Chlorogloeopsis sp. ULAP01: one gene and its partner. Each later gene encodes a partner of the first gene's protein in a complex. Links are inferred from orthologs where the notes say so. Each region holds a gene or a part of one and is shown in the gene's direction. Other genes may lie near its edges. The genes, in order: glmM and cdaA.

The links.
Region 2: the proteins of glmM (region 1) and cdaA are in contact, whole or in part, in a crystal structure (PDB 7OJS), measured with the Bacillus subtilis proteins. The link is inferred for Chlorogloeopsis sp. ULAP01 from one-to-one orthologs.

Annotation. Positions count from the first base shown.
Region 1 is NZ_JAUDRH010000005.1:278,018-293,748, reverse strand. Bases 1-2,862 are described here. They hold glmM (phosphoglucosamine mutase), read left to right. Parts: upstream 1-629; coding sequence 630-2,096; downstream 2,097-2,862. Other genes in these bases: QUB80_RS11875 (ABC transporter permease), read right to left, coding at 2,382-2,862; QUB80_RS11885 (biliverdin-producing heme oxygenase), read right to left, coding at 1-100. Also shown: more of QUB80_RS11875, read right to left, coding at 2,863-3,170; QUB80_RS11870 (ABC transporter ATP-binding protein), read right to left, coding at 3,408-4,394; QUB80_RS11865 (ABC1 kinase family protein), read right to left, coding at 4,480-6,126; membrane protein insertion efficiency factor YidD, read right to left, coding at 6,178-6,468; QUB80_RS11855 (mannose-1-phosphate guanylyltransferase), read right to left, coding at 6,648-7,712; QUB80_RS11850 (LCP family protein), read left to right, coding at 7,826-9,268; murein biosynthesis integral membrane protein MurJ, read left to right, coding at 9,565-11,226; QUB80_RS11840 (hypothetical protein), read right to left, coding at 11,358-11,687; QUB80_RS11835 (fasciclin domain-containing protein), read right to left, coding at 12,123-12,524; QUB80_RS11830 (putative 2-dehydropantoate 2-reductase), read left to right, coding at 12,720-13,667; QUB80_RS11825 (hypothetical protein), read left to right, coding at 13,745-14,134; QUB80_RS11820 (glycosyltransferase family protein), read right to left, coding at 14,239-15,510. UniProt on the Bacillus subtilis protein: Catalyzes the conversion of glucosamine-6-phosphate to glucosamine-1-phosphate. Glucosamine-1-phosphate is used for cell wall biosynthesis.
Region 2 is NZ_JAUDRH010000002.1:338,458-354,202, reverse strand. Bases 1-2,876 are described here. They hold cdaA (diadenylate cyclase CdaA), read left to right. Parts: upstream 1-914; coding sequence 915-1,838; downstream 1,839-2,876. Other genes in these bases: QUB80_RS05165 (DUF3143 domain-containing protein), read right to left, coding at 2,739-2,876; uppS (undecaprenyl pyrophosphate synthase), read left to right, coding at 1,835-2,584; lysA (diaminopimelate decarboxylase), read left to right, coding at 1-549. Outside these bases: more of QUB80_RS05165, read right to left, coding at 2,877-3,011; QUB80_RS05160 (J domain-containing protein), read right to left, coding at 3,245-3,766; QUB80_RS05155 (DnaJ C-terminal domain-containing protein), read right to left, coding at 3,891-4,883; molecular chaperone DnaK, read right to left, coding at 5,239-7,368; QUB80_RS05145 (M28 family peptidase), read left to right, coding at 7,484-8,329; QUB80_RS05135 (bestrophin family protein), read right to left, coding at 8,751-9,659; QUB80_RS05130 (hypothetical protein), read right to left, coding at 9,684-9,887; QUB80_RS05125 (FGGY-family carbohydrate kinase), read right to left, coding at 10,109-10,291; QUB80_RS05120 (hypothetical protein), read left to right, coding at 10,734-11,456; QUB80_RS05115 (carbonic anhydrase), read left to right, coding at 12,947-13,663; QUB80_RS05110 (pentapeptide repeat-containing protein), read left to right, coding at 13,786-14,283; QUB80_RS05100 (phosphatase PAP2 family protein), read left to right, coding at 14,854-15,745. UniProt on the Bacillus subtilis protein: One of 3 paralogous diadenylate cyclases (DAC) in this bacteria, catalyzing the condensation of 2 ATP molecules into cyclic di-AMP (c-di-AMP). Upon expression in E.coli leads to c-di-AMP synthesis.

The DNA of each region.
Region 1 (15,731 bases):
CTACTCCTTTTAAAAAGCACTTGACAAAACCAACGTTTTCTGCCATCGTGTGGGCTTTTTTAGTGCCTACACGCAATTTGGTAGCTAGATTGCTGCTCATGCTAAATTTCTCAACTTTAAAAAGTCAACTGCCGGAGTATCGATTTATTAACGGCTACAAAAGCCACTAAAACGTTACAGTAGAGCTATTTGATGAGAAATTTTATTAAATATTTTTAAGCTACTAAGTTTTGTAGGATTGGCAAACGTAACTCAATCACTTATACAGAGCCATATTTGCACAACTTAAAGTTTTGTTATGACTGGCTAAATTTAATTTACATCGGGGATTGGGTACTGGGTATTGGGTAAAGGGGACAAGGAGAGGATATGCCTGGAGGCGGCAGCCCACAAACCGTCGTTACCAGGTTCAACCTAGTAACGAGAAATCTAAAATTCCCAGTACCCAGTACCTAATCACCAGTCCCCAGTCCCTATTTAAGCACTATCTCTTAAAAAAGCTTTACTTAAATCAATTTTAGGCGAAGAAAAACTAATAGGACTATCGTGATAAAACCTACCCATAGAGAATTGTTGAATAAGTTTTAAAGTGTTATCCTCCTGTGTGTCTGTGTGGAGTGTTTTAACGTATGGTCTCATCTATAACTCGGCCTCAAGGCTTTGGTGGAAATTCTGCTTCTGAGCCAGATGGATTGCAGCAAGCGATCGCAAGCAATTTAGCACTAAATAATATCTCGCTACCAACAACTCCCTTGTTTGGCACAGACGGTATTCGCGGACGAGTTGGAGAATTACTAAGTGCACCTCTAGCATTGCAAGTTGGTTTTTGGGCGGGGGTTGTATTGCAATCTAATGCTTCCCAGATCGGCCCGATCATTGTTGGACAGGATTCGAGAAATTCTAGTGATATGCTGGCAATGGCCTTAAGTGCAGGCTTAACAGCAGCAGGGTTAGAAGTTTGGTATTTAGGTTTATGCCCTACTCCTTGTGTTGCCTATCTTACTAGTGTTAGTGATGCGATCGGCGGAGTGATGATTTCTGCCAGCCACAACCCACCGGAAGATAACGGCATTAAGATTTTTGGTGCTGATGGTTTGAAGTTATCGCAAGTATTACAGGCAGAAATTGAAGCAGGATTGCGGGGTACAGCATCGCCTAGTATTAATCGCAATTGTGGTAGGCATTACTCCCGCCCAGAGTTGGTAGAACGTTATGCTGAAGCCCTAAAACATCCTTTACACGCTGTCAATCTTCAAGGGATGAAGATTGTTCTAGATTTGGCGTGGGGGGCAGCTGTTGGGTTAGCACCATCAGTATTTGAGTCGTTAGGGGCAGAAGTTATTTGCTTGCATAATCAAGCGGATGGCGATCGCATTAATGTTAACTGCGGTTCTACTCACTTAGATATTGTGCAAGCAGCAGTTAGCGAACACAATGCCCACTTAGGTTTTGCCTTTGATGGTGATGCTGATCGCGTTTTGGCAGTAGATCATAGCGGCAGACAAGTAAATGGTGATTACATCCTTTACCTGTGGGGACGCTACCTACAACAAAAACAAGAACTACCAAATAATCTCATTGTTTCCACAGTCATGGCTAACTTAGGCTTTGAAAGAGCGTGGGAAAAAATTGGTGGTAAGCTAATTCGTACAGCAGTGGGCGATCAATATGTCCAAGCAGAAATGCATTCCTCTGGAGGAATGTTAGGTGGAGAACAATCTGGTCATATTCTGTGTCGCCATTATGGTATCACTGGAGATGGTCTACTGACAGCTTTACATTTAGCAACTTTAGTACAGCAAGCTGGTGTTCCTCTCACAGAAATGGTTGATCAGAGCTTTCTAACATATCCTCAACTGTTGCGGAACGTGCGTGTAGAAGACCGCAGCAAACGTCTAGGATGGAAAGAATGCCAACCTCTACAAGAAGCGATCGCTTGTGCTGAGGCAGGAATGGGTAATACAGGCAGGATACTAGTTCGTGCATCAGGCACAGAACCAGTCATCCGAGTCATGGTAGAAGCAGAAGCAGCGGAACTTGTTAATTATTGGACAAATGAACTTGTGTTAAAAGTTCAGCAATATCTAGCAGCTTGAGAAGGCAGGAGGCAGGAGGCGGAGAGCAGCGTCGTGCGGAGGTTCCCCTCCGTTGTAGACGCGCAGCGGCGAGCAGCGCGCCCTTGCGGCTCTGCCGACTTGTAGGCGCGTTCGCCGTCAGGCGTTGCGTTAGCTAGCGGCGTATCCGTTGGTAGCGACTGCGTACACGCGAAGCGGGTTCTCGTTAGAGTACCCGGAGGGCTTCCCATAAGGGTGGCGACTGCAAAGAGGCAGATTTACCTCTTCTCTCCTTGTCCCCTTGTCTCCCCTGCTCCTTGTCCTCTCTCACGCTCCCATTCCCGAATACTGCTTTAATCCCTGCCGCCACAGCCAGCGATTCAAAATCAAAAATAATAAAATCCAACCTAATGTTGCCAAAAATCCCCTTGTCATATTTACAGGTAGTCCCACCAAAATACTCGCAGGAAAATCAATTAAATAGGGAAAAGGTGTGAAAAGTACTACTGTTCTTACTGGTTCGGGGAAAACATCTAAAGGGGCAATCATACCAGACAAAAACAAATAAAATAAGAACCAAAAATTTTCTATGGCGCTAGCTCTTTCTGTCCAAAAAGCAAATAAAGCAAACGTGTACTGAATTACAAAGCGTAAGATAAAAGCCAATCCACCAACCAAGAAAAAAAGAAAAATTTCTCCTAAACTCGGTACCCAAAAAGCTTGAGGATACAGTATAAAAAACAATCCAATTAACAGGAACGTAAAGGGTATACGCGCACCTCTTTCACCTAGATGAGATGCAACATGATGCCACACTGGATCGAGTGGTTGTAATAATCGGTTAGAAAGCTTGCCTTCTATTACTTCCTTTTCAACATCCCAGATTGCCCAAACAACTGTTAATTGCCGAACGAGGAAAACAGCTAAAAAGTAACGGGCAAAATCTACGGGTGTTAAACCAAAATTTCCACCTTGAGCTGCCTGCGTCCAAACTCCCATTAATATAATTGGCAAAGAACCAGACAAAACCCATAAAATAAGTTCTGCTCGATACTCCACCATATAAGCATAGTAAACAGAAAGCAATGTCCAAGCTGTTCTAAGGAGGCGCTTCATTATCTGGTTGTTGGTTGGTAGTAGTTAGTATTTAGTAGGGGAGGCAGCCGCATGAAGAGCCAGTACGTTGTAGCACCTGGCGTCGGGTTCCCCCGGTTGTAGCGACTGCCGTGCGGGTTTTATTGATAACTTTGGGTTAGAACCGATAATTTATTTTTTAAACCTGTCCGTACAGTAGCTAGTAGTTAGTAGGTAGCATTTGGTTATTAACCATTAACTACTATCCACTATCCACTATTATCTACTAACCACTCCTTCTAAAAATACTCGCCCAATCACCTCTTCTACAGGCGGTTCAGTCACTTTTAAATCAGTTACCTCTAACTCAACTAAAATTCGCGATACAGTACGTGTTAATTCTTCTTGCTGTACCATAAAACACACCATTCGCCCATCTACCTTTTGCACATCACCGTAAAGCATGAGTTTTTCCTTAGGTAGAGGATGAGCCAACTCTATATGAACTTCTCGATAGGGTGCAAATCTTTCTAGTAATCCATCCAAACTACCGTCATACATTAGGTTTCCTCGATGAATTAACAGTACTCGTTCGCATAAAGCTGTAATATCAGCCATGTAATGACTAGTTAGTAACACGGTTGCCTGATAGCGCTGATTGTATTCACGTAAGAAATCACGTACCCCCACCTGAGCGTTAACATCCAATCCTAAAGTGGGTTCATCCAAAAACAACACTTTGGGATGGTGCAATAGTGCTGCTAAAAGCTCTGCTTTCATCCGTTCACCCAAAGATAGCTTCCGCACAGGTTGGGAAAGCTTGCCTTCTAGGGACAGCATCTCAGTTAATTCTCCCACCCGTTGACGAAACTCACGCTCCGAGATATCGTAAACAGCAGCATTAATCTTTAAAGAATCCATTGCTGGCAAATCCCAAAGCAACTGTTGTTTTTGCCCCATCACTAAGGTAATCTTTTGCAAGAACGCTTCTTGACGACGAAAGGGAACATAACCAGCTACTCTGACTTTACCACTAGAAGGATGAACCAATCCTGTGAGCATTTTGAGTGTAGTAGTTTTACCTGCACCATTTGGCCCTAAAAAGCCTACTACTTCACCTGTTCCAATTTCAAAGGAAACATCTTGAACCGCTTTAATTTCGCGATAGGTGCGACGAAAAAAGTGGGTAATTGTTCCAATTAAGCCTGGTTCTTTAACAGCAACAGGATAAACTTTGCTCAAATTTTGAGCCTCGATAATCGGCATATATTTTGTTAGTAGTTAGTTGTTAATTGTTGATAGTTTGTACCCATTAACTATTAGCCATTAGCTATTAACTATTAACAACTTTTTAACGTAAACGACCCGATCGCAGAATACTGATAATCAACCACAATCCCAATAAACTAGCAGTAGCAAATAACACGTTACTTAAAAAAGATAGTTGGGCTGTACGTGCATTACTAGAAATAATTGCTGCACCCATAATCAGTGAGCCTACTAAGATACTGAAAGAAAGTCGATTGGCGGCATCGTCTGCTGTACGACGCAATCCATCTAGCCCGCGTAAAGATAAATTCCACTGTAGTGTTTCGGATGTAACTCTATCTAAAAGTAATTCAATATGTCGGGGAGATTGTAAAGACAAACTTTTAAGATCCAGTGCTGTTCTCAGAAGCGATCGCACAGGAGCTTCTCCAAACAACTGGCGACGAAATAAGTCTGTCAGCAATGGTTGAACTTCATCTATAAAGTTAACCTCTGGATTGAATGATCGCGCTACTCCCTCTAAATTAGCCAGAGTCTTAGCATACAAGCCCATGTTGCTAGGTAAGCGAATTTTATTATTGCGGGCAACTTGCAGCAGTTCGTAAATAATCTGACTAAAATTCATTTGAGACAAGCTCAAGTTGTAATACTTGCGCAGCATTCGGTCATAGTCATTTTCTAAGCGAGATAAAATTACTGGTTGGGCAGAATCTGAAAGTTGCAAAGTCAATTGAGCACAGCGTTGGGCATCTAAATCGACAATTGCCAGCAACATCTCCGTCAATATCCGTTGCGTGCGCGGATCGAGCCTTCCCATCATGCCACAATCAATTAAAGCAACCCGCCCATCTTTGAGATAAAACAAATTCCCTGGATGCGGATCGGCATGAAAGAAGCCATCTATATAAAGCTGTTGGAAAAAAGCACGAAATAACAGAGTAGTAACTTTTTGACGTTCGACAGCAGGACTTTTACCATTTTGGTCATTGTCAAAATTAGCTGACAATAGTGGTACACCATCCAACCATTCCATTACCATCAACTTGGCAGTAGTCACATCCCAGTAAATTTCGGCAACTACTACCTGATTAGGGTCAAACCAACGACCTTGAGATAGATTACGTCGTAATTGATCAGTATAACTAGCTTCTCGCGTAAAATCTAACTCAGCTTCTAGGGCTTTGGTAAATTCTTCGGCTATGGATTTGATTTCGTAAGTTTGCCCAAATTCGGTACGTGCCACCAAATCGGCAATACCTTGAATCAAAGCAATATCTTGGTTAACGATAATATCTATTCCCGGACGTTGAACTTTCAGCGCGACTTCCCGTCCGTCTTTGAGTGTAGCCCGATGTGTCTGAGCAATTGAGCCAGCCGCTACAGGTATAGGATTAATAGTTGCAAAAGTTTCCTCTAAAGGCTGTTTTAATTGTTTACGGATGATAACTTCTATTTCTGACCAAGGAACAGGTGGTACTTCATCTTGCAGCGTTGACAATTCCTCGATATAAGACGCGCTTAGTAAGTCCGGGCGGGTAGACATTAACTGTCCAAGTTTAACATAAACAGGCCCCAAATCTACCAAGATATTTTTCAAAACCGCAGGTGTGGGCAATTGAGGCTCATCTGGTTTACCGCCAGTGAGCAACCTTCGCATATAGTCCCAGCCATTGCGGAATAAAACTTCGATGATTTCTCTTTGACGGGGAACAGTTTGGGTGAGAAACATAATTCTAACGAACTGCCATTACGATGCAGGAAACGCGAAAAAATAAATTAATTAAAGAGGTATGCAGCAAGGGATGACAATACAACCGCCACCAGAGTTTCTAGTTGTAATAATTTTGCTGGCATGAGTACAATCTTTAAATCTTTGTAAAGATGATTGTACGGCTTCTACTAAACTTTGCTCAGTCAGCATTTTTTTAACGTATTGAGAGCAGGAATCCCCGCCATTTAATAGCCGATGAGGGCAGGAAAATCCTTTGTACGGAGAAATATAATCTTGATAAGCAGTAATAGAGTTGATTGCTGTTTTCTTAACAAAAGGCTCAAAGTAGGTAATTTCCATAACTAGGAGACAAAATATCCAACACTCAATTTATATCGAAAAATTTGTCTTTTCAGCCTCTGTCAAGGGTTAGGGGCTAAGAAGAGGATGGGGAGAGGGGGAGATAGGGAAGAATTGACTCTTATTACTTCCTCACCTCCCTCACCTCCTTGTCACCTGTCCCCTGTTCCCTATCCCCTTCAAAGTAGTTCTGTAAATCGGGGATCGTTTTGAAGAGTTTTGAGGATTTGTTTGATTTCTTGGGTGCGGTCTTTTTTTACAATCAAAGTTACATTGCGATCGCGCACAATTACCACATCTTCTAAGCCGATAGTAACAACTACATCATTGGGATCGCTATTGTAAATAATTGCTCCATTGGTATCCAATCCAACATGAGCACCTAATTCTACATTTGTAGTATCTTCTTTTTTCAATAAACGCTCGATCGCATTCCAGTCACCTAAATCATCCCAACCAAATTCCACCGGAATTACGTATGCTAGACCTGTCTTTTCCATAAGGGCATAGTCTATACTCATCTTAGGGAGATGAGTATAGATATCAGGGCCATATTTTTCCAACGGCTCAATAATATCCGGAGCGTGGATATGCAGTTCCTTAAGAACAACACCCACCCGAAAGATAAACATCCCACTATTCCAGCTAAAGCGTTCCGTAGACAGAAACTTTTCTGCCGTTTGACGGTTAGGCTTTTCAGTAAAACGGTTAACGTGATAAGCTGGCAAGTCATTAAAGCAACCAATTTTTTCGCCTTGTTCTATATAGCCGTAACCAGTTGATGGAAAGGCAGGTTTGATCCCCAATGTGACAATCGCTGCTGTGTTTGCCGCTAGTTGAGTTGCTGCATATAATGTGTTTGCAAAAGCTTCTTGTTCAGCAATCCAGTGATCGGCGGGGAAAAAGCCAACAATAGCGTCATCTCCGTAACGCTTTTTGATTTCTAAGCTTGTCCAAGCAACAGCAGCGGCGGTGTCTCGTCCTTGTAACTCAATTAATAAGTTATCAGGTGGGAGTTTAGGCAGTTGTTCTTTAACTCCTTGAGCTATCTGACTAGAAGTTATTACCCACAAGTTGTCCCAATCGCCTGCAAGTGGTAGCAGCCGATCAGCAGTTCCTTGTAGGAGACTTCTACCACTACCATCTAAATCTAAAAATTGCTTGGGACGGTTTTGGCGACTTAAAGGCCAAAAACGCTCGCCCTTTCCACCGGCAAGAATTACAGGGAACAATGGTCTAGTCATATTGTCATGGAAAATTCAAGAATATTACAAGTTTACAGTGGTGTCTTTAACTAGCAAGATTTGTCGCTAGCATTAACATTACATCCAGGGAGTGGTTGAGTGGGGAGAAAGTTGTGGTTAAACAAGCAGAACGATTAAAAAATAAAATTAAATTTCAACGAGTGCAGCAGCCACCTGTTCAAGCAAATGCGCAACAGCAAGTAGAAGTTTCTTCTCAATTGGTAGAGTCTGTCGGTTCTATTCCTAGCCAGCTTTACCAAAGGTTGGGTTTAGCTATGCCTCGGTGGCTGTTTTGGCTATTGACGATCGTCGTTGGGATCACTTTGTCAGGGCTGTTGGTATCAACCTTGGCGCTTTGGACTCCGTTGTGGAGTGATATAGATAGAACAGACGAAGAATTGGGCATGGATAATCCAGATGCCGAGAAAATGCCATTGCCTGGGGAAATCTGGAGCAATATCTCCCAGTACAAGCTGATACGCCCGATGAATATTTTAGTGATGGGTATCGAACCAGTTCCTGGAACTGTTGACGGCTCACCAGAAAGTTTTGCTGGTAAAAGCGATACCATGTTGCTCCTCAGGCTCAACCCCGAAGACAAAACTATGCGGGTACTTTCAATTCCCAAAGATACAATGATAGCAATTCCAGAATCTAAGGGATTAAATAAAGTATCCGAAGCGAATGCGCAAGGAGGATCGGTTCTAGCAGCACGAGTTGTCAGCCGCACCCTGAGCAATGCGCCTATAGACCGTTATATCCGTATTTCTACTAGTGGTTTGCGGCAGTTGGTAGATCAACTGGGTGGAGTAGAGGTGTTCGTTCCTAAAGCGATGGAATATAGAGACTCTGCTGGTAAATTTTCGATTAACTTAGTCAGTGGCTGGCAAACTCTTAACGGAGAACAAGCAGAACAGTTTATCCGTTTCCGCGAAGCCAATACAGGGGATTTACCAAGAGTGCAGCGACAGCAAGCTTTAATTATGGGTTTGCGCGAACGTCTGTTTAGTCCTACTGTTTTACCCAAATTGCCCCAACTAGTGCGGATTATGGGCAAATACTTTGACACTAACTTAAAAGTTGAAGAAATGATGGCAATAGTCAATTTCACTCTCAACTTAGAGAGGGATAATTTCCAGATGACTATCTTGCCAGGTATTTTCAGCCGTTTAAGTGCAGATCCTGATAGCTATTGGCTAGATCTGTCTGGAAGAATTGACTTACTGACTAATTATACCGGAGTGATTATAGGTGGTCTCAAGTCAGATGCACGACCTGTAACTAGTCTCAAAATTGCTATTCAAAATTCTTCCAATCAACCCCAGCTAACAGAAAAAGTTATTAACTCTCTTAAACAAAAAGGCTTCACAAAAATTTATGCTGTCCCAGATTTACCCGATCGCCACAGCGAAACTAAGATTATCGCGCAAAAAGGTAACCGTAAAGCAGCAGAAAAACTGCAAGAAGTTCTGGGCTTAGGTAACATTGAGGTGTCGGCGACAGGCGATTTAGAATCAGAACTCACCATTCGGATTGGGAAAGATTGGAAAGAGTAATTTGGTTAGTGGTTAGTGGATAGTGGATAGTGGTTAAAAACCAACTACTAGCTACTGTACGGGTGGGTTTAGAAGATAAATTCTCGGTTTGAACGTAAACATAATCAACAGAACCCGCCTCTACTACCTACTAAAAAGCAACTATGTTATGAAAAAATTTTTGCTGCGCTTGTTTGGTTTGATGGGAATTTTGATTCTGGCTTGGTTATGGGTGTTGCTTAGTGCCAAACCAGCGATCGCTTGATGAAATGAGTTTTATCGAAAAAACCCTGACAAAGTTCTAGATTTCCGGTTAAATGTTTTCAGATAAGCGCCGTCTGAATATTTGTCGGGTACTATTTGTGACACAAGAACAAAAAGTTTCTCGTTCTCTTGCCGGGATTGCCGGAATTGTTGCTGTTGCCACCATCATTAGCAAAGTTGTAGGGTTGGCACGGCAAGTAGCAATAGGTGCGGCTTTTGGTACTGGCCCTGTTGCTGATGCCTATAGTTTCGCCTATATTATCCCAGGTTTTTTACTAATTTTACTTGGTGGCATTAATGGCCCTTTCTACAGTGCAATTGTTAGTGTCTTAGCCAAGCGCAAAAAAGAAGAAGCTGCTCCTTTAGTGGAGACTATGACAACCCTGGTTGGTGGTGTACTTTTGATTGTCACGATCGCTTTGGCAATCTTTGCTGGAAATCTGATTGAGGTAACTACACCAGGGCTAGATCAACGTGCAGATGGACAGTTGGTGAAGGCGATCGCCACAAAACAACTCCAGATCATGTCACCAATGGCTATTCTTGCCGGACTTATTGGTATCGGATTTGGCACACTCAACGTCGCAAATCAATTTTGGTTACCATCTATTAGTCCTTTATTATCAAGCATTACAGTTGTAATTGCCGTAGCTTTTTTATGGTTGCAATTAGGTACTAAAATTTACACTGCTGAGTATTTAATGTATGGCGGCGCGGTATTAGCGATCGGAACTTTAGCGGGAGCTGTGCTGCAATGGCTTGTGCAATTAGTGGCACAGGCACGTATTGGTATGGGTTCATTTCGCCTGCGGTTTGATTTTAATCAGCCGGGAGTTAGGGAAGTCATGAAAATTATGTTGCCAGCTACCTTCTCTTCTGGGATGCTCTACATCAACTGGCAGATCAATTCTATTTTCGCTTCCTTCATTCCTGCTGCTGCCTCTGGCTTGAATTATGCCAATTTACTGGTACAAACTCCATTAGGAGTCATTTCTAATGTCGTTTTAGTTCCTCTATTACCAATTTTTTCTCGACTAACCGATCCAAATGATTGGCATGAGCTAAAACAACGCATTCGCCAAGGATTAATTCTTTCTGCCTTCACGATGCTACCTTTGGGCGCATTGATGATTGCTCTTTCAAATCCGATTGTGCGTGTAGTGTATAAACGGGGAGCTTTCGATCAAGCTGCCTCAGATATGGTGTCCTCGCTGTTGGTTGCCTATGGTGTAGGAATGTTTGTATATTTAGGGCGTGATGTGCTAGTGCGGGTATTTTATGCCCTGGGTGATGGTGAAACGCCTTTTCGCATTAGTCTGTTTAACATCTTTGTGAATGTCTTCCTAGATTGGATTTTAATTAAATCTTTTGGCGCTCCTGGTTTGGTTTTAGCAACAGTAGGAGTAAATTTGAGTTCAACATTAATGCTCTTATGGTTGCTCGATCGCAAGCTGAATGGCATCCCTTGGCGAGAATGGAGCATACCTATTTTTGGTTTGACTGGTGCAAGCTTCGTCGCAGGTTTTGCCAGTTTCTTTACTTTAGGGGTTGTACAAAGGTTCTTGACTACAGATGGTTTACTGATTCAACTATTGTTGTTGAGTATATCTGGCTTGGTAGGTTTGGGCGTTTTTGGGGCGATCGCTGCTTGGATGAAGTTACCAGAAGTGAATATTTTTGTAACTCGGATGCGGCAAAAGTTTTTCAAGAAATAGGATAAGCATCTGTCATCATCTATTTACACCAAGGCAGGGAAAAAGTTATGGGGAACAGAACTATTAAACTCATCTGTCTCCTGTCCCCTATCCCCTATTACCTAATTTCCCTTCTGCCATCTGCCCTCTACTTAACTTCCAAAGCTTGTGATGTTGAAGTGACGCCTGCAAAACAAAATTGCTCCCAAATTACAAAACAAACAGGTTATCGCCAGCCACAGCAAAATATAGGTAGGAGCCATTACCACACCGATCGCAAACCAACTATAAACGTGCAAAACCATGACTAAAGCAAAAAGGCAAGCTACCCCTGCGGCTTGCCAGACTTGATGTGATGGGCGACGGAGTGCGGCGAAAATCATCGTCAAAATGGTGGCAAGCAAGTTTGCTGGCACCAGAAATGCGCAAATGCTAACACAGTTCACGCGGGAAAACTCACTTAAGCTATGAAAATCAAGCATTATTTTGTGGAGGTAATGTCAATTTAGTATAAGTTACTTAATAACTACATTAAATAATGAAATATAAAGCATGAGTACCACTTGCTGACATTGTAAAATAAATTAATGAATTTGAATATATACTCATTTGCAACTGAAAATTAACATCATAAAAAATCAACTTATAGGTCAAAATTATGTTAGGTTATTTAGTTGAGTTTGCAACAAATAACATCATTATTGTAAGTTAGTTATTCTCTGTTCAACTTCACCTGCTAGTTACTCTTAATAAACCAAATTAGTTGTGTCAGTTTACTGAAAATTAAATATTTACTCTATAAATCAATTATTACTATCTTTAGTGTCAGCTAATAAATTTTATATTTAAATTTATAATTAAATTTTTGAGTCTTTAGGGGTGGGAAGCTTACCCACCTTTGTATACCAAATATTCAACTACCCCATGAGAATCACTGTGTCGATAACGTGAATTACGCCATTGTCAGCTTCTATATCTGCTGCTAAAACAGTAGCATTTTTAACTTCAAATCCATCAGAACAATCAATATTAATTGTTGAACCTTCGACAGAAGTCACAGTGCCAAGTTTTGCTAAATCATCCTTTTTAAGTTTTCCAGGTACAACATGATACTTTAAAATTCTTGTTAGTTGGGGAATATTCTGTACTAAAGTTTGGATAGTTCCAGGTGGTAATTTGGCAAAAGCATCATCTGTGGGTGCAAAAACTGTAAATGGGCCAGGGCTTTTTAATGTTTCTACCAATCCTGCCGCTTGTACAGCAGTTACTAGAGTCTTAAAAGAATCCGCATTAACAGCAATATCAACTATATCAGCCATTTATTTCACCTTAATATTAGAAAGATTTTAAATAAAATATTAAATAAATGTAAATTAGTGTTGCTTTTGATTAAGTAATGGGAATCATTAGCAGAAACTAATACTCTCAAACATACTCAAGATTATTCTCGCTGTTTACCATTGAGAAGCTAGAAGCCATAATAAGTTCTTAATTCTCTCTTCTTTTTTTAGGAAATGTTGGAGCGCAGATACGCCATTCTCGGAACGGGCGCTTTAGGTGGATTCTACGGTGCTAGACTGCAACAAGCTGGATTGGATGTACATTTTTTACTTAAAAGTGACTTTGAACACGTAACTAAAAATGGTTTAGTCGTCGAGTCAAAAGATGGAAACTTTGCACTTACCCAAGTTAAAGCCTACTGTGACGTTGAGAAGATGCCGGGTTGTGATGTGGTAGTAGTTGCCTTAAAAACAACACAAAATCATTTGCTGCCACAGATGTTGCCTCATGTGCTCAAAGATAATGGCGTAGCTTTAGTACTGCAGAATGGGTTGGGGATTGAAGAGGAAATAGCTGATATTGTTGGTAATCATAAGGTAATCGGTGGATTATGCTTTTTGTGTTCTAATAAATTGGGGCCAGGTCATATTTGCCACCTCGATTATGGAAAAGTTACCTTGGGAGAGTACGCTCCTGACTATCAGGCAGTAGGCAATACAGACAGAATGCGGCAAATAGGTAATGACTTTGAGCGTGCTGGTATTGCGATTGATTTAGCTGAAGATTTACTTTTGGCACGTTGGCAAAAATTGGTGTGGAATATTCCTTATAATGGGCTATCTGTGATTCTCAACGCTACAACACGTGAATTAATGGCAGATGCTTATACTCGTAAATTGGTGGAAAATTTGATGTACGAAGTTGTCGCCGGAGCCAAAACTTCTGGTAGGACGATAGACGATCGCTTCATTGCCCAAATGCTTGAGTATACCGATAAAATGAAGCCTTATCGCACCAGTATGAAGATAGACTACGATGAGGGGCGTCCATTGGAAGTAGAAGCAATTTTTGGTAATCCATTAAGGAAAGCGCTTGCTGTTGGTGTAAATTTGCCACAAATTAGTTGTGTGTATCATCAGTTGAAGTTTTTGGATGCTAAAAGTAGAGACTTTAATAAGTAACAGGGTATGGGTTACAGGGGCAGAACAGGAGTTAGTATTTAAAGAAAAATTTAATTTTTGCAGGACTCCCACATAAAATGCTGACTGAGATATTGCCTTTTAGCTTTGACTTGGATGCAGTAGCAATAGCCGGAACTAGTTTATGGTCTTTGGCGCTATACTTGGGTTTTTCCCCAGTCAGTGAATGGGTAATCGAAATGCTCAATCGCTGGTTTAACTTTGCCGAGCGATCGCTTTATACAAGCCAGTCAGAATTTGAAAAGACTCGCCAAGCAAGAGAATCGCAAAACGCTTTCTACGCCTCATTGTTTAGTATTTTGCCTTTTCTTGGCATCGGTACTTTATGTAATTGGTTAGTCGAACTAAGTTTAGGACGTAGCTGGGCAATTAGCATGGGCATACTCGCCTGTGTCGGTTGCAGCGTGTACGAATTGGGACGACGGGATGGGAAGTCTTCTGGGGATTAGGGACTGGGGACTGGGAAAGAAGGAGAGGAGCAGGGGAGCACCAGGGGCAAGAATGTCAAGCACGATTCTCTGTGTCTCCGTGTCCCCACGCCCCTTTCCCTCTTCTAGCCCCTAGCTCCTATCTCCTCACACACCAACTGTGCAAGTTTTTGCGCTGCACCAGTTTCTCCTCTAATGCCGCGCAACTTGGCTCGTATTTCGTCTAGTTTTTCGGGATAAGTCAAATAATCTAATACTATTTCCGCTACCTCTTGCGGCTGAAGTTTTCCTACCAGTTCTGGCACAATCATTTCTTGCGCCCAGATGTTAGGCCATGCTAATAAACCTTTACGCCTCAAAAATAACCAGTTGATAGCTTTAGCAAAGGCAGAACCTACGCCAGGTAAATTTGCTAGCAATCCTGGCAAACCATCCCAAGCTCTCATCGCATCTAATTGTTGAGTGGGAAGCAAAACAATCATTGGCACTGCTAAAGAACCTAGTTCAGCTGTATTTGCTCCTACGGTTGTTAAGCACATACAACACTTGGACAGCATATCGTAGGCAGGATTTTTAGTTAACAGTTCGATAGTTAAACCAGTTGCGGTTTTAAGTACAGGAGCCTCATAGTGAAATAATTCTGCTGACGAAAAACCGAAAGTTTTCACAAAAGGGTTTTTCTGGGGATTGGCAAAACTAGCTAAAGTGTTTAAATCTAAAGTCGGCGCTACAGGAATGACAAATCTAGTTTGTGGCCTTTTGGCGTGAATATATTCTGCTGCTGCTAAAGTCAGAGGTACTCCCTGAGATAACTTTGCCGCCTTAGAACCAGGGAGTAAACCTATCAGTTCAGTCATTTGTCCTTGGTTTTCTACCATAGACAAATGATTAATGACTAATGACGAATCACTAGCTGCTTCTGCCATCAAATCCCCAACAACGGTAAATTTATGGGCATATTTCTGCGATGCTCTAGCGTAAACTTCTGGCTTCATTACCCCAAAGCGATTGATTAAACTATGCCAGCGTGCCTCCCATTCCGCGTAAACAACCGTACTATAACCAAGCCTTTTGCCAATAACTACAGGAAAAAATTGATCTCCACCAAGAAAAACAACTACACCTCGACTTCTCCAATCCCAATTTTCATCGGTTTTTCCCGAAAGTAAAAAACGCCAAAAATGCTTTGCTGACTGCACTCTATCTACTTCTGGGTAAGAACTGGCTATATCGGTTTCTTTACCAGTGGCGTTAGGGCAAGGCGATAAAATCACTGAAATTCTTACTTTTGAACGGTCATCTCCCAGCTGCTGACGTAATGCTCGCACTACTGGGCGTACCCAAGTCGTTACTTCTCCAGGGCCATTTGAGAGAATTACAATATCAACTGCTGGCATAGTCATTTTTTGATTGGCTGGTGATGGTGTGTTTGCTAAAGGCAGAGGGCAGGGTGAAGATTTTAGAAGGCAAAAGTGGAAAATAGATTTATTTAACAAAAATTTATACTTAAGCAAGTAATCACTTTTTTTCTTGTCAATATTTGTAACAAAGTATTTAATTATTTATATCGTTTTGTGTCAGATAAGCGACAAAATCGCCTGTGAGCAAGCTTTTTCTG
Region 2 (15,745 bases), on another replicon or contig:
GACGATCCTCCCAGCATTGAAGAATGGGTAAAGCCGATTTGTGAAGTCATTCAAGCCGCTTGTACAGAAGAAAATTTACCTTTGCCGAAATTACTGTGCGAACCAGGGCGATCGCTAATTGCTAATGCGTGCGTCACAGCATACACTATCGGCTCATCCAAAGAAATTCCTGATATTCGTACCTACGTTGCCGTTGATGGGGGTATGTCTGATAATCCCCGTCCAATTACTTATCAATCAGTGTATCGTGTAGTGGTTTCCAATCGGATGTCAGATCCTTGTACAAAAACAGTCACAATTGCTGGAAAACATTGTGAATCTGGGGACATCGTGATTAAAAATGCCCAGTTGCCTAAAACGGAACCTGGAGATATTCTCGTAGTCATGGCAACTGGTGCTTACAATTACAGTATGGCATCTAATTACAATCGCTTGTCTCGACCGGCAGCTGTTGTAGTGGCGAATGGCGAAGCAAATTTAATTTTGCAACGCGAAACTTATGAAGATTTAATTCGACAAGATTGCCTACCAGAAAGACTAAAGAGTTAGTCATTAGCTCAGTAGTCATTAGCAAGTAGCGCTTTAGTAAGCCAGTACTCTTGAGAGGGAAATAGTCTTCCCTCTGAGCAACTATAGTAAACACGGAGTGATTTTTGTAAAGTAAGGGTTTTCCTACCAGTTTCATCTGGCACAAGCCCTTAGCCTTAGCATCTACAACGGGGAAAACCCCCAACGTACTTGGCTCAGTTTCTAGACGTCCTGAAGATGCCTGCGAGGGGATCTTTAAATTAGGAAAGATGGACTTTGCGCAAGAGTGGCGAGTGGCGTTCCTTCTCAAAACTATTGACTATTGACTGTCAATTGTTGACTATTGACTTACTTTATTTAGAGGCAGAAGGTTTAGTCCAGATGTCATGAGAAATTTATGGAGGCAATGGCTGATAAACCAAGGTTGGTCTCGGCCTTTGCTGATTGAGGCTCTGGATATTATTTTGGTACTGGCGCTAACGTACATGATACTAGTGATTATCAGTGAGCGCCGGACACTTTGGATGGTGCGAGGATTTATCATCTTGATGCTGGCATCAGCAATCAGTGGCAAATTGCAACTGCAACTGCTAAATTTTGTGCTGGAAAAGTTGGTGATTGGCTGTGCTGTAGCAATGGCGGTTGCTCTTCAGTCAGAATTTCGCCGATTTTTAGAACAACTAGGACGTGGAGAGTTTCGGCAGTTGTTTCAACCATCCCGTCTGGCAGTTCCCAAATCTGATAGTGTAATTGATGAAATTGTTGAAGCAGTGAAAGAATTGTCGAAAAATCGGATTGGTGCCTTATTAATTTTGGAAACATCCGGCCCGATTGACGAGCGGGATTTTTCCGTGCCAGGAGTAAAGCTGAACGCTGAAGTATCCAAAGAACTGATCCAGACAATTTTTCAACCAAAAACTCTTTTACACGACGGTGCTACATTGATACGAGGTTCGCGGATTGTGGCATCTGGTATAATTTTACCGCTTTCAGGACGTACAGCCTCGCGTCAGTTGGGAACACGCCACCGAGCGGCGATGGGAATAACTGAACGAGTCGAGAATTGCATTTGTGTCGTTGTATCTGAAGAAACAGGTTCTATTTCTTTAGCAGAAAGAGGAACTCTCAATAGACCACTGACGATCACAAAGCTCAAAGAGTCTCTGGAAGCTCGATTTTCGCCAACTGTAGACCGGGAAGCAGTTGCTCCTGGTTTGCTAAGTTTGGGTCGTCAGATTCGCAGTCAGGCATTAGCACTGGTTTCACGTTTACTCAGACTACCATCGACCGCTTCGCGAGACAAAAAATGACAGCACAACAAACTCAACTGGAATATTTGCCCCCTGATTTAAAACGAGAACTTTTGCCCAAGCACGTAGCGGTAATTATGGATGGCAACGGTCGATGGGCAAAGCGTCAAGGATTGCCACGAATTATGGGTCATAAACGGGGAGTAGACGCTTTGAAGGATTTGCTCCGTTGTTGTAAAGATTGGGGAATTGAAGCACTGACTGCTTATGCTTTTTCGACCGAAAATTGGGGTAGACCTCAAGAAGAAGTAGATTTTTTGATGACTCTATTCCAGCGAGTTTTGCGTCAAGAATTGCGGGAAATGGTCGAAGAGAATGTGCAAATTCAGTTTGTCGGGAATTTGAGTAGTTTGCCACGGGCGCTACAAGCAGAAATTTCCCGTTCGGTAGAAGAAACTAGAAATAATCGTAGTATTAGGTTTACGGTAGCTACCAATTATGGAGGTAGACAGGAAATAGTCCAAGCTTGTCGGGCGATCGCTTTTGAAGTACAGCAAGGATTGCTCCAGCCAGACGAAATTGATGAGGCAACCTTTGAGCGCCACCTTTATACCACTGGCATTTCCGATCCAGATTTGTTAATTCGTACTAGTGGGGAAATGCGAATTTCCAATTTTTTGCTCTGGCAAATAGCTTATTCAGAAATTTATATCACCGAGACTCTGTGGCCTGATTTTGATCGCAGTGAATTTCACCGTGCGTTGTGTGCCTATCAACAGCGAGAACGGCGGTTTGGAAAAGTGTAGGTTAGGGACTGGGTACTGGGGATTGGGAAGAAGAGGACACGGGGAAAGAGGATGGGGTACAAGGAGATGAGGGAGGTGAGGAAGTTAAGGAAGTAATAAGAGTAAATTCTTCCCCATCTTCCTTATCTCCCCCCTCTAGTCCCTAATCCCTAATTTACGGCCCAGAAAACACCGCTTGTTCAATATCTTGCCGACTCAGAGAATATTTAAATGCTCTTTGGATATCTTGCCCATTCTCACCGGCACTAATATATCTGACTATAATTTGCTCAACATCAAGTAAAATTTCAGCTTCCCATTTAGGTCGCTGCACACGCCAGCAGTGTAATTGGTTTTCATCTTGTTGACAGCCTTGTTCTTTCAACCATTGCTCTATATAAGGAAGTGGATGGTTGTATAGCGGTGTATCAGCAGAAGGAAGCGACATAAGTAAGTTAAAAGTCAAAAGTAAATTTTTGTTAAGTATTAATTTTAAATTTTAAATAGTTATTAGTCATTAGTTATTGGTTAGTAGTTAGTGGATAGTAGTTCTCTCCCCTGCTCCTGATGCTCCTTGTCGACAGACACTTTCCACCCTGCGGGAAGCCGCGCTAAGCGCGTCTACAAGTCGGGGAAGCCGCGCACGGAAGTGTCCTCCTTTTGTCTCCCCATCTCCCACTCTTATTGAGGGTTAGAAGGTTGGGAAAGCTGGTTGTTTTGTGGCTGTACGACAACAGGAGTGGGTTCGACTAACTGGGTTTGGAAAGCGGCTTCACCACGAGTTAAGCCAATGGCAATCGCAAGCAATAAGCAACCTAAAAAAGTCAAGCCCAAAATAAACAAAGCAAAAATTTCGCCTGCCGAGAGAGGGCGATCGCTAGCGTCGAGGTAAGCTGATTTAGACCAATCGTAAGAATAGGAAACAGGGTGGTTTAAATCGGGGGGTGCTTGAATTACTCCAAAGCGAGAATAGCCTATTTTTAAGTCGTATCTTAAGCGTCGTTCGGGGTTGCTCAAGGTGGCGTAGGCTTCGTTGAGTTGCTGAAATTTAACAGTGGCAACGGTGGTAGGCAAACTTGTAGTGTCTGGATGATAGCGTTTGCTCAATTCCCGATAAGCGCGACGGATTTCGATTGGCGATGCTCCTGGATGCAGTCCTAGCAGGGTGTAATAGGTGGATGTAGATTCACTGCTTTGTGGCATTGCCCCGTTCTGATTCACGGTTGTCTTGTTCACCTAGCGATAAATTTTATCTCTCTAATCTCTCATATTTTAAACCTACTAAGCTTTATGGAGCAGGGTTGGCGGGACATTTGCCATTAACTATTTATGAAAACAAATCAGCACGGGGTTTAAATGTTTCAAGCTGCCGGATTTTTTCGTACAGTTCCCTTTCCTCTTGACTAATATTTTTGGGAGTAACTATTTGAATTTCTACTAATTGATCACCGCGTTTACCCTTATTGGTGGGGTAGCCTTTGCCAACGAGGCGCAATTTTTGCCCAGATCTGACTCCAGGGGGAATTGTCATTTTTACCAACCCATCTAGGGTAGGTGCTTCTACCTGCCCTCCCAAGACTGCTTCACTGGGAGTAATTGGGACTTGGCATTGAACATCGGTGCCTTCTATTTTGAATATCGGATGAGGTTCGACAGTAATTTTTAGGTATAAATCGCCACCATTAATGCCTTGATTTCGCAGTCGGATAGTTTGTCCTGTTACCATTCCTGGGGGCATACTTACTTCTAGCGATCGCCCATCTTCTAAGCGAATTCTCTCCAATCCACCTTGATAAGCTTTTTCCAAGGGTAAGGATAGTCTCGCTTCGATATCCCGACGGCTAGGACGTTGGCTGGGGGAATATGAAACTTTTGTTCTAGGTGTACGAAATGGATCGGCGGTAGTAGTGTTACTGGAGCTAGCAGTAGCATTCTTGCCCACTTTCACACCGATGACTTCATTTATAAAGGTAGTAAAATCAGCATAGTTACCAGGATTTACATCCTGTGTAGCGCGACCGTTAGAACGATTATCTCCTCCCCAGGGTTTTGCCCGTTGCCCTTGTTTACCACTAAAGCCTTGTTGGTTCCAGTAACGGCTAAATTCGTCGTACTTGACTCGTTTCTCTGGATCGGAAAGGATTTCATAAGCCTCACCAATATCCTTAAATTTTTCCTCTGCGGCTTTATTTCCTGGGTTCAAATCTGGATGATACTGCCGTGCTAAACGCCGATAATTCTTTTTAATTTCTTCATTAGTGGCTTGTTTGGATACTCCCAAAATTTCGTAGTAATCGCGAAAATTCCGCAAATTTTGCATAAGTTCAGTCGTTTAACTTTAGATTTTAGATTTGATATTTTTTGAAGATATATTCTGTCGGTTGTTATTTGCTTAGTTATTCTCAGTAGTTAATATGGAAGATAATTTATCCTGATCTTACTTTTATGGGCAGCAATCAACCAAGCTCACTAGCACGGGCGGGTTTAGAAGATAAATTGTCTGTTTCAGCCTAAATATCATTGACAAAGCCCGCTCCTACAAACTAATAACTCTTTCTTTATTCCCAAATTACTAATAACTACAGCTACATTTTGAATCTATATTCATGGTATTTTTCAAAAGTATATAGATTTATTTTTACAGTTAAAGGACGGGAAAGCACCCGCCCTCTACTTTAGAGCCAATCATCGTCGTCATCCCAATTATCTTGGTAGCTGGGACGATTTTTGCGTGAGTAACCACCGTCTTCGTAGGGGGAACGACTGTCTTTGCCATAGTCTCTATCTCTGTCATATTCTCTGCCATAGCTTCTGTCATTGTTTTTGCCATAGCCTCTATCTCTGTCATATTCTCTGCCATAGCTTCTGTCATAGCCTCTATCGTAGTAATCGCGATCGCGAAATGTATCTCTGGCAGACTCACGTTCTTTATCTCCACCAGTGAAGATGTCTTTAATTGCGCCAAACAAGTCATCGTCTTCCTCTTCAGCGTAATACTGGCGGACTTCCCGGCTAAGATCTGATAAAGCATCTTGCAAATCAGCGTATGCTTGGTCTATGCCGCGATCGTCATTTTGCTGTAAACTTTCGCGTAATTCTCGGCAGATATTGTCAATTTGTTGACGTCGAGTGCGGGCAAATCCCATGCCAAATTCTAGCGCGACTTCTCTAAGCTGTCTTTCAGCTTGTAAAATTAAAGCTTCAGAGCGAGTGCGCTTTTCTATTTTTTCTTTACGTTGTCTGTCTACATCCGCATACTTCTGGGCATCCCGAATCGCCTGCTGAATTTCTCCCTCACTTAAGGTAGAAGCTCCTTGAATCGTGATACTTTGCTCTCTGCCTGTAGTTCTATCTAGAGCCGTTACCTGTAAAATTCCATTGGCATCAATATCAAAAGATACTTGTATTTGCGGTATACCACGAGGAGCGGGGGGAATGCCATACAGCTTAAAGCGCCCCAAAGATTTATTGTCTGCTGCCATTTCCCGTTCACCCTGAATGACGTGAATTTCTACGGTATTTTGGTTATTTTCTGATGTAGAGAAAATATCAGAACGGCGAACAGGGATTGTGGTGTTACGGGGGATAAGTACTTTTCTCACGCCACCAATAGTTTCTAATCCCAAAGAAAGAGGTGTAACATCTAGCAGCAAGACATCTTTCATTTCACCTGCGAGAATGCCTGCTTGAATGGCTGCACCTACCGCTACAACTTCATCGGGATTGACATTTTGGTTAGGTTCTCTACCAATCATGGCTCGTACTAGTTGTTGTACCATGGGCATACGTGTAGAACCGCCTACCAAGACAACTTCATCAATATCTGCGGGAGTCAAGCTAGCGTCTTTTAACGCTCGTTTCACAGGTATACGCAATCGCCCTAACAAGTCATCGCACAGCCCTTCAAATTGAGAACGAGTCAAGCGAGTTTCCAGGTGTACAGGTCCTTCTTCTGTAGCCGCAATAAAGGGTAAATTAATATCAGTAACGCTAACTGAAGAAAGTTCAATTTTTGCCTTTTCGGCGGCTTCCATTAGACGCTGTAAAGATTGTCGCTCGCGTCTTAAATCTACTCCTTCTTGTTCTAAAAATTGTTCTGCTAACCAATCGACAATTTTTTTATCAAATTCATTTCCACCTAGTTGGGTATCGCCGCTAGTGGATTTAACTTCAAACACGCCATCGCCGACATCCAAAATCGAAACGTCAAAAGTGCCACCACCCAAATCAAATACTAAGATTGTTTGGCTGTCAGAGCGATCCAAACCGTAAGCCAAAGATGCAGCAGTAGGTTCGTTGAGAATCCGCAACACTTCTAACCCCGCAATTCTGCCAGCATCCCGTGTTGCTTGTCGCTGAGAATCATTAAAATAAGCAGGAACGGTAAGTACTACTCCTGTGACTGGTTCACCTAGATATTTACTGGCATCTTCTGCTAATTTCTTGAGAACCATTGCCGAAATTTCTTCGGGGGCGAACTCTTTATTCAAGCGAGGACATACTATTTTTATATTGCCGATTTCATCTTTACGGATGGTATAGGGTATTCGCTTTGATTCTGGACTAAGTTCGCCATACTTGCGCCCAATGAAGCGTTTGACTGCAAAAAAGGTATTTTGGGGATTAAGAACAGTTTGCCGCCGTGCCATTTGCCCGACTAAGCGTTCGCCGTCTTTGCTAAAGCCAACTACGGAGGGAGTTGTGCGCATACCTTCTGCATTGGCAATCACCACCGGCTTGCCTCCCTCCATGACGGCGACTACAGAGTTAGTTGTACCCAAGTCGATGCCGACTACCTTGCCCATGCGTTGCTGTTCTCCTGGCGTGTCTTATAAATTATTTGTTTAGAACTAATGCTTGATTTATTGTATCTTGCACTTGATAAATACACGGTGAACCAATGTTAGCTGTTAGATTATTGTGAATTTAAAAACGCAACTGGAAACTCATCTTACTCAAATAGCTCGCGATCGCGATCCATATCTGGCAAGTGGAGGACATTTTTTTGTCCAAGAATACATTCGCGCTTCATTTGCACAATGGGGGAGTGTGGATATCCACACCTTCTATGTAGGTGCTAAAGCTTGTAAAAATCTCATTTTAAATCTACCTGCTGCTGAGTCTCAAAAGGAAGATTTGCCATTAATTTTAATTGGCGCTCATTATGATGCTGTACCAGGAACGCCAGGTGCTGATGATAATGCCACTGGTGTGTCAGTGTTGCTGGAATTAGCAAGAATGTTTGCCATAGAACCAATCAGATATCCAATCCGACTGGTGGCTTTCGATATGGAAGAATATGGCTTGTTGGGTAGTACCGAATATGTAACTAAGTTACGGCAACAACAACAAGCGTTACGTTTAATGATTTCGCTCGAAATGTTGGGTTATTGCGATTCTACTCCTGGTTCCCAAAATTACCCGCCTCCTTTAAAACATATTTACCCCGATCGCGGTAATTTTATCGGTTTAATTGGCAACTGGCGAACATTACGGGATTTAATTTCTATTAGTCGCTGCATTCGCAAAGCCGGCGTACCAAGTCAGTGGCTACCAGTACCAAATAAAGGACACATAGTCCCTCAAACACGACAAAGTGATCATGCGCCGTTTTGGGATGCGGGTTACCCAGCAATAATGGTGACAGATACAGCATTTATGCGGAATCCGCACTATCACAAACCTACCGATACAATTGCAACTTTGGATTTAGATTTTCTGACGAGTGTTTGCCAAGGCTTGGAAACTGGAATTAGGCGGTTGTAAGAATAGTTAGCTAAGTTATGTGCATCTACGCTAACTCATGCTTTTGTGTGTGCGATCACTCTTTTTATATGTTAGCTATAATCATCTCAATCCCAACTTCAAACATTCAAATACCTGTCCAACAGTTAACTGCAAATCGAGAAAATTTGGAACAGGTAAAATTTCATCAGATTGACGTTTGATTTCAGGTAATTGATTGGGTAAAAAACAAATTATTGCCTTTTATTCTGGCTCGATTAACCATCCTAAAGTAGTTTGATTTCGCAAGCAAAAAAGTATATTATCTGTTACTCTCGTTTAAGATTGTTCTAGAGAGAGAATTTCAATTAGTAAACGTAACCGTTTATAAATTCGTTGGTGAGTTTTGTCTTAGGAAGTTTGAGAAATTCAGCTAATGTGAGGGGTTTAATTGGTGTTTGCATTAGTTATGTGATTCTCGATGCGAGCGTGTGCTAGGACTTAGGCTCATTAAATCATCAATATTACGCTTCATTGTATTACAAATATTATCTAGAGGTAAGTCATTAGCATCATAACCAAATGGGTTTTCTATTTCTAAACCAATGGCTTCAATCCCAAACAAAGTAAAACTAATTAAAGCCACAATTACACCTGTCCACCAACCAAGTTCTTCTACGATTTGAAAAGGCAATAATAAACAATAAAGTAGTAATAGTTGCTTTAAATGAATTGCATAAGCTAGTGGTATAGGTGTTTTTAAAATGCGTTCACAAATACCTAAATTATCTACCAATAAATTTAATAATTCTCGCATTGCCGTGAATTGATAAATACTCAGACAATTACGGTTATATTGCTGTTGTAAGTAATCATCAATCCAAAAAGCCACCTCCAAGGGTGGATTGTTCATCATTTTTAATTTGATATATTTAGAGTGCTGCATTAATTCTTCTAATTCTGGATTGACAGGTTCGTTACGCAGGTGTAATTTAGTTGCTACAGCAAATGCCACTAATAAGTTTAATGCTGCGATTTTATCTTTTTTGTCTTCTGGAGATATTTCTCCAGTTGATACCCAAATCTGTCTTGCTAAATTCCGAACAGTATTGACTATACTACCCCAGCTTTTTCTACCTTCCCAAAAGCGCTCATAAGCTGTATTTGTACGAAAAACAAGTAATAAACCTAAAACAATACTAGGAATTACACTGCCTAAAATTGGTTGCGAAACAGGAATTTCAAAATAGTACAGCAAAGAAACCAAAACACCAAAAAAACCGCATCCTAATACGCGCTTATAAATTGCCGTGATGACTGAACCTTTCAGTTGAAAAGCTGTTCGCCACCATGTCAGTTTTTCAGTTGCCATGTTGTTATTAGAAATAATATTTAGTTATTTTGTTGATACATTAAAGTTCGCGACACGAATGCGTAATTTCGGATGAGGGTAACCAGCCTGAAGTTTAGCAATAATATCACCGTCTAGATGAGTTCCGACTAAATGAACTATATGACCATTATCTGTGAGAGGAACGCTAAAAGCAGTTCCCATCACACCAGCACCTAAAATCACAATTTTTGCTTTGCCATATCTCAATCCCTAAGCGATCGCGGTACGGAAGTCAAATCTGGTAATCTTTCCACCAATGACTTTAGGGTGAGAAATAATGGCCTGTAGACTTCGCTGTAAAGTTTTTCATAAATAGCTTGCGGTTGCGAATTAGGTATAAAACATTGCGCAGTGCTAGCAATAGATGAAGCAGCGATGCTAATGTCAGGATACCATCCGATTGCTACAGCCGCGAGAATACCAGCTCCTCAACAAGTAGCTTCAACAGTTAGAGAACGCATAATTGGCACGCCAGTAACATCAGCTAAAATTTGACACCAGAGATTGTTTTTACTAGCACCCATAACTATATATTCGCTAAAGGGTTGGTTGATAGCTGCCATTACTGCATCTCCCACCAGTTTTTGTTCAAAAGCGATACCTTCTAAAATCGCCCGATAAATTAAGATGCCCGCCCTTCGTCTATAGATTTCCCTTCAGGGTTCCAGGCAATTGTTTTACTGTTGTACTACAGTTGATACCTATTATTAATCGCTTGTTATTAATCATTAATGTGCATTAGTGCTGGTTGGACACGGTATTACGTTAAATATTGGTTGATTAATTACTAAGTTTTGATTAAAAATGTCAAAATTTTGCTAATTTAAACCTAATAATTACTGCTCACGAATCCTGGATATAATAAATTCATAAAACAGTGGAACACTACCTTATAGGAACAGTGCGATAACATAATCTAACGACCGGACAAACTACTTAGTTAGAAATAATTTTTATTAAGAACATCGTTTCCAAAGGAGAATTCAATTCCTGTACCATAAACTGGATTGAGATATAATACTTGAAAAACTATCTTCACAGGATCGGGAAACTGTGCGTGATGATTTACAAGGCTTAGAAATTCGTCAAAATGAACTCCAATTATTGACTAATTTACCTGTTGATAATGAGATGACGAATATTATTCATCCTCTAAAAACCTTTGTTAGAGATTGGATTGCAAAAGTTCAAGGACCAGAAGGTGCTACAGTAGTTTTTATTGGAACAGCCATCTTTGTATTATGCTATATTATATTTGATGTTTTTATTGGCAAAAGCTTTGCAAATCTGACGAATCTACCTTCGTGGATGATATTAATATTATTTTGCTTTTTTGGTGGTTTTGTAATTCAAGTCTTACTATATATTATCTGGAAACAAAAACTTAAGATAGTTGAAGAAAATATGACGCATTCGCTCAATATTCTCTTAAATGACGTAAATAGATATAATGCAGTTGTTAAAGCTATAGATATTAATGACCAAATAGAAGCTGCTGGAAATTCTGGAGTAGAAATTAAAGAGAGAAGTAAAGTTATTGAAGCATTACAACTAACAAGAACAGATTTAATTAGAGCTTTAAAAACAGAAAGGATTTTAAGAGAAAACAAAAAGTTTATTATTAAAAATAACGAGTTATTTACAAATAATTTGGCGGCTTTAACAGCAATGCAAGTCACCGAACAAGCTAGTGAACATGGTAGGTTATTAAATGAAGCTTTGCAAATCGCATTAGATGTACAGCACGAAATGAGGCGACTAGAGAGTCAACATTGAGTGTATGACTTCTGCAAAGGATAACTTTTGTTGCTATTTTTCAAGTCTATAGCTGCAAAAGATACATTAATTTGTAGTAAAATTGCCTATAAAAATATTTGTAAAAAATATTTTTGTATTATTTGCTACTTAATTAGCAGTTAAGTTTTTTAGAAAATAACAGAGTTTAAAATTTTAATTTAGTTAGAAAATATCAAACAAAAACTTCTAATTGTAATAATAACAACACCAATCACAAGAAATATAGCAGTGATTGCGAGAAAAATATTTTCGCTCTCAGTTACTGTTGCTTTAATTGTTTTAGATTTGATTATTCTCTAAATATATGGCGACTGAAAGTTAAAAAACTATACTGCTATTTTAATAGCACTGATGGGAACACGTCGGTTGAAAATAATTCTACGCTTGTAAAATTTAGACCTTATTTTTCTCAGTGTGTTTTAAATAACTTGTCATAAAGTAGACACAAATCTCTTTAAACTTCTTGTTGAGATTTTTCTAATTCATGATTCTAATTTCCTGTTCGTTCTGTTGTTGCCTGTAGATGGAATTGAAGAACCATAGATCGTTAGGGAGCATCTATGATTAACGATGACGATCGCGGTAGCGGCAGATTTAATCGCTAAAAAGCTAAATAACACGCCATCTAGATAGCCATGATAGCGGGGCTGTTGCTTGAGTACACGCCTGCATCCAAGAGGATTCGGAATTAACCTGAGGGATAATTCTCTGCCCACATCAGCGAAGATTTTGATTTTTAATCCTCATCCATGACTAAATGTACTTACATAGCAATGGAATTTGATTTTGGCATTTTGGCAACTTTCCGGATTGAAGCAAAAGTACTATAGATGAACAATCCGTTCTTGCACAGAACATAGAGAATTAGAAAAGTCTCCTCCCCTGTTTAACCACAGGGGTCTTTTATTGTGCAAAATTATGCATATAAACTGCTGTGAAGTACTCATATACTATTTACCTTGTTTAAACCTATTTAAAAGCGCCAAAAACAATACATATAAAAAACTGCCATGTAACTTGATCCCATGGGTTTTGGCATTTTGGCAAGTTTATGGGTTTAAGAGTGAGTATCGTAGGTAAATCAAGTGCAAGAGTGTCAAAACACTAACTTCCCCGACGATTTGTCGGGGATTTTTATTTAAGACTGCCTTTAGGGAGATCAAAGTTACGATGGCTCATGCTTAGACTTTATGCTTAAGCGATCGCAATCTTTAGGGAGGACTATGTAATTGTTTAGTGAAGAATATCACATTTTTTTGGATTGTTGTGTACGCATTTCATGACTTACCACTAGGTATTAAAAATCCATAATCTAAAAAACTATAGATTTAAGTATATGAATACCATAGATTTATTAACTTTATTATCTAAATACAAATTTTAATAGCTCAATATTAAGTCATATTTACTAGCTATCTCGAACATAAGTAAGCAAAATAAATTAGAAGCATGAGTGTCTGGACTTATGAATGAAATATCACAAGATTGAACAACTCCTCGAAAATAATCAGTCTTGGGTAGCGGAAAAACTAGCTATAAACCCCACTTACTTTCAAGATTTGGCTAGAGGACAAAAGCCACCGTTTCTCTACATCGGATGTTCCGACAGTCGCCTGCCGTTGACAAATTTCACTCGCACAGAACCGGGAGAATTATTCGTACATCGCAATATTGCCAATCAAGTTTCTCTGACGGATATTAACTTGTTAGCGGTTTTAGAGTACGCGGTTTTCCATCTGGAGGTTCAACATATAATTATTTGTGGACATTACGGTTGTGGTGGAATTAAGGCGGCATTAAAAGGAAGAACAATTGGCCTGATTGATAACTGGGTAAATCCAATTCGAGAATTGTATTTACAAAAACAAGACGAAATAGATGCCTTGCCGACGCCAGAAGAACGTTTGAACCGCCTGGCGGAATTGAATGTCTTGGCACAAGTGAAAAATATATACCAAACTTCTATCATACGCAAGGCAATGCACGAGCAGAAGGCACCTACAGTACATGGTTGGGTTTTGGACATACATACTGGCTTGATCAAAGACTTAAACGTCTTAACTGAGCAATGGCACTTTTATCCGTCTTGCTTGCTTACTGAAATACCTGTAATTAATATGGCAAAAGTCAAACCGATAAATGATGTGGCGGGTTGTCGCTGCCATGAAGCAATAGAAATACGTTAGCCGCAATTAGCAAGATTTCTGGATCGGGCGATCGCAAGAACTTAATACTCATCACTACTGAACGCTCATCGTGCGGTTTAATAATTAATGGTATGACTGTTGAGATTTATTAAGTCGGCATTATGAAATTTTGGCGAGTATTAGCTAGCTTTGTCTTAGCTACTATGCTGCTGTTGTTTCCCCTATCCGCACAAGCAGCAAATTCTTCGAGCATGAATCGTGTGGCAGGCTATAAAGAACTATCCAATCAGGATTTCTCTAATCAAACTCTAATTGGTGAGGAATTTTCTAAAGTCAAATTGGAGAAAGCAAATTTTAGTAACGCTGATTTGCGAGGTGCTGTTTTTAATGGTGCATGGTTACACGATGCAAACCTACACGGCGCTGATTTGACAAACGGCATAGCTTATTTAGTTGATTTTCAGGGTGCAGATTTAAGTGATGCTATTTTTATAGACGCAATGATGTTGTATTCTACTTTTGATAATGTTGATATCACAGGTGCCGATTTCACCAATGCAGTTTTAGATGGCCCAGAATTGAAAAAACTTTGTGCTAAAGCAAGTGGTATTAATTCTAAGACAGGTGTTTCCACTCGTGAGTCTTTAGAATGTGATTGATAGAATCTAACACCCTAATCCCTCTCCGCAATCGGCTAAGGTGTACACACAAGATCTTATAAATTCGCGCCACAGGCATTCGATCCCCCCAACCAGCTTAAAAAGGAGGCAAAAACCCTTTAAAGTCCTTAATAAAGGGGGATCTACGACTATTTTGGTTTTGTAGAAAGATGTGTATACACGGTAGCCGCAACCGGAGAGGAAAAACTAGTTATTAAATAAAAAACGAGCGCGGAGGGATTCGAACCCCCGACCTACAGAACCGGAATCTGACGCTCTAATCCACTGAGCTACGCGCCCTTGTACTGTTTATTTATATGAGCTTAACAGAAAAATTGTAGCATATGAAAACTGGATGCTAAGATTTCGCTTTCATCTAGATATCAAGTTCCAGTCTCTTGGGAGTTTAGCGATCGCCAATACATCGTCAAAACCTACGATAGGATTTAAATATTGCTCCGAACGCGCTGTTAGCAGATTGCTGTGATGAGAGCTTTTTTAGTTCTTAAAAATCCTTTGAGGGTGATTCTTTACTCCCAAATCGCAACAAAAATCAGCTTATTTAGAAAAATGGGTACTCATCTCGATAAACTTCCCAATGACAATCCTTTGGTTCAACCATTACACACTGCTGTTAAAGGAAGAGCTAGATATAGAGTAAATGGACTTTATGGCTCTCAGGCTCTCAAAAAATACTTAGAATTGAGATTGTCGCAGGAAGCAAAAATCGCAGAAGTTCGTGCCAATAATTTCACAGGAAACATTCTTGTGATTTTTAATTCATCTCAAAGTCCAAATGCGATCGCCTCACTCATTCAAGATATTGTCTTAGATTACAGAATACAAGGTGGAAAATCACCAGTAAGAACAACTTCGCTTCAGAAAGCGTTAGAAGAAGCAAAAAATTTACAATTCCAAGAAAAACGCAATAATTTTATACAAAAATTTAAATTACCATCACTAGCCTTACTTACATCTGCTGGGCTATCGATTGCAACTGGGGGATTCACTAATGCTGTAGTAATTAGTGGAATTGCGATCGCTAATGTTGTCATTGGTTACGCCAAAAGCCAAATGGTTGACTCAGCTGTCATAACCCAAACACCTACCCAAAGAAAAGTACAAGCAGGCAGACAACTGGCAATCGTATCTGGGGTTATTTCTAGCTTAGTCTTTGGCACCTTCCTAATGCATATATCTGGTCTTGATGCAGTAATTTTACTAGCAATTCAAAGGCTGCACACGCCATTTCTAGATACCATCATGCTAGGTATCACCTCTGTTGGCAATCCACCAGTTTTGCTATTAATTTGTTTAGGTTTAGCAATAGGGCCGTTGTTTTATAAACGTGGTATAGAAGCAACTAGCTTGGGTATAGCCGCAGTTGGTGCGCTCGGTTTAAATTATTGGCTGAAAATATTATTTGCTAGAGCACGCCCAGCACTGTGGGATTGGATTATTC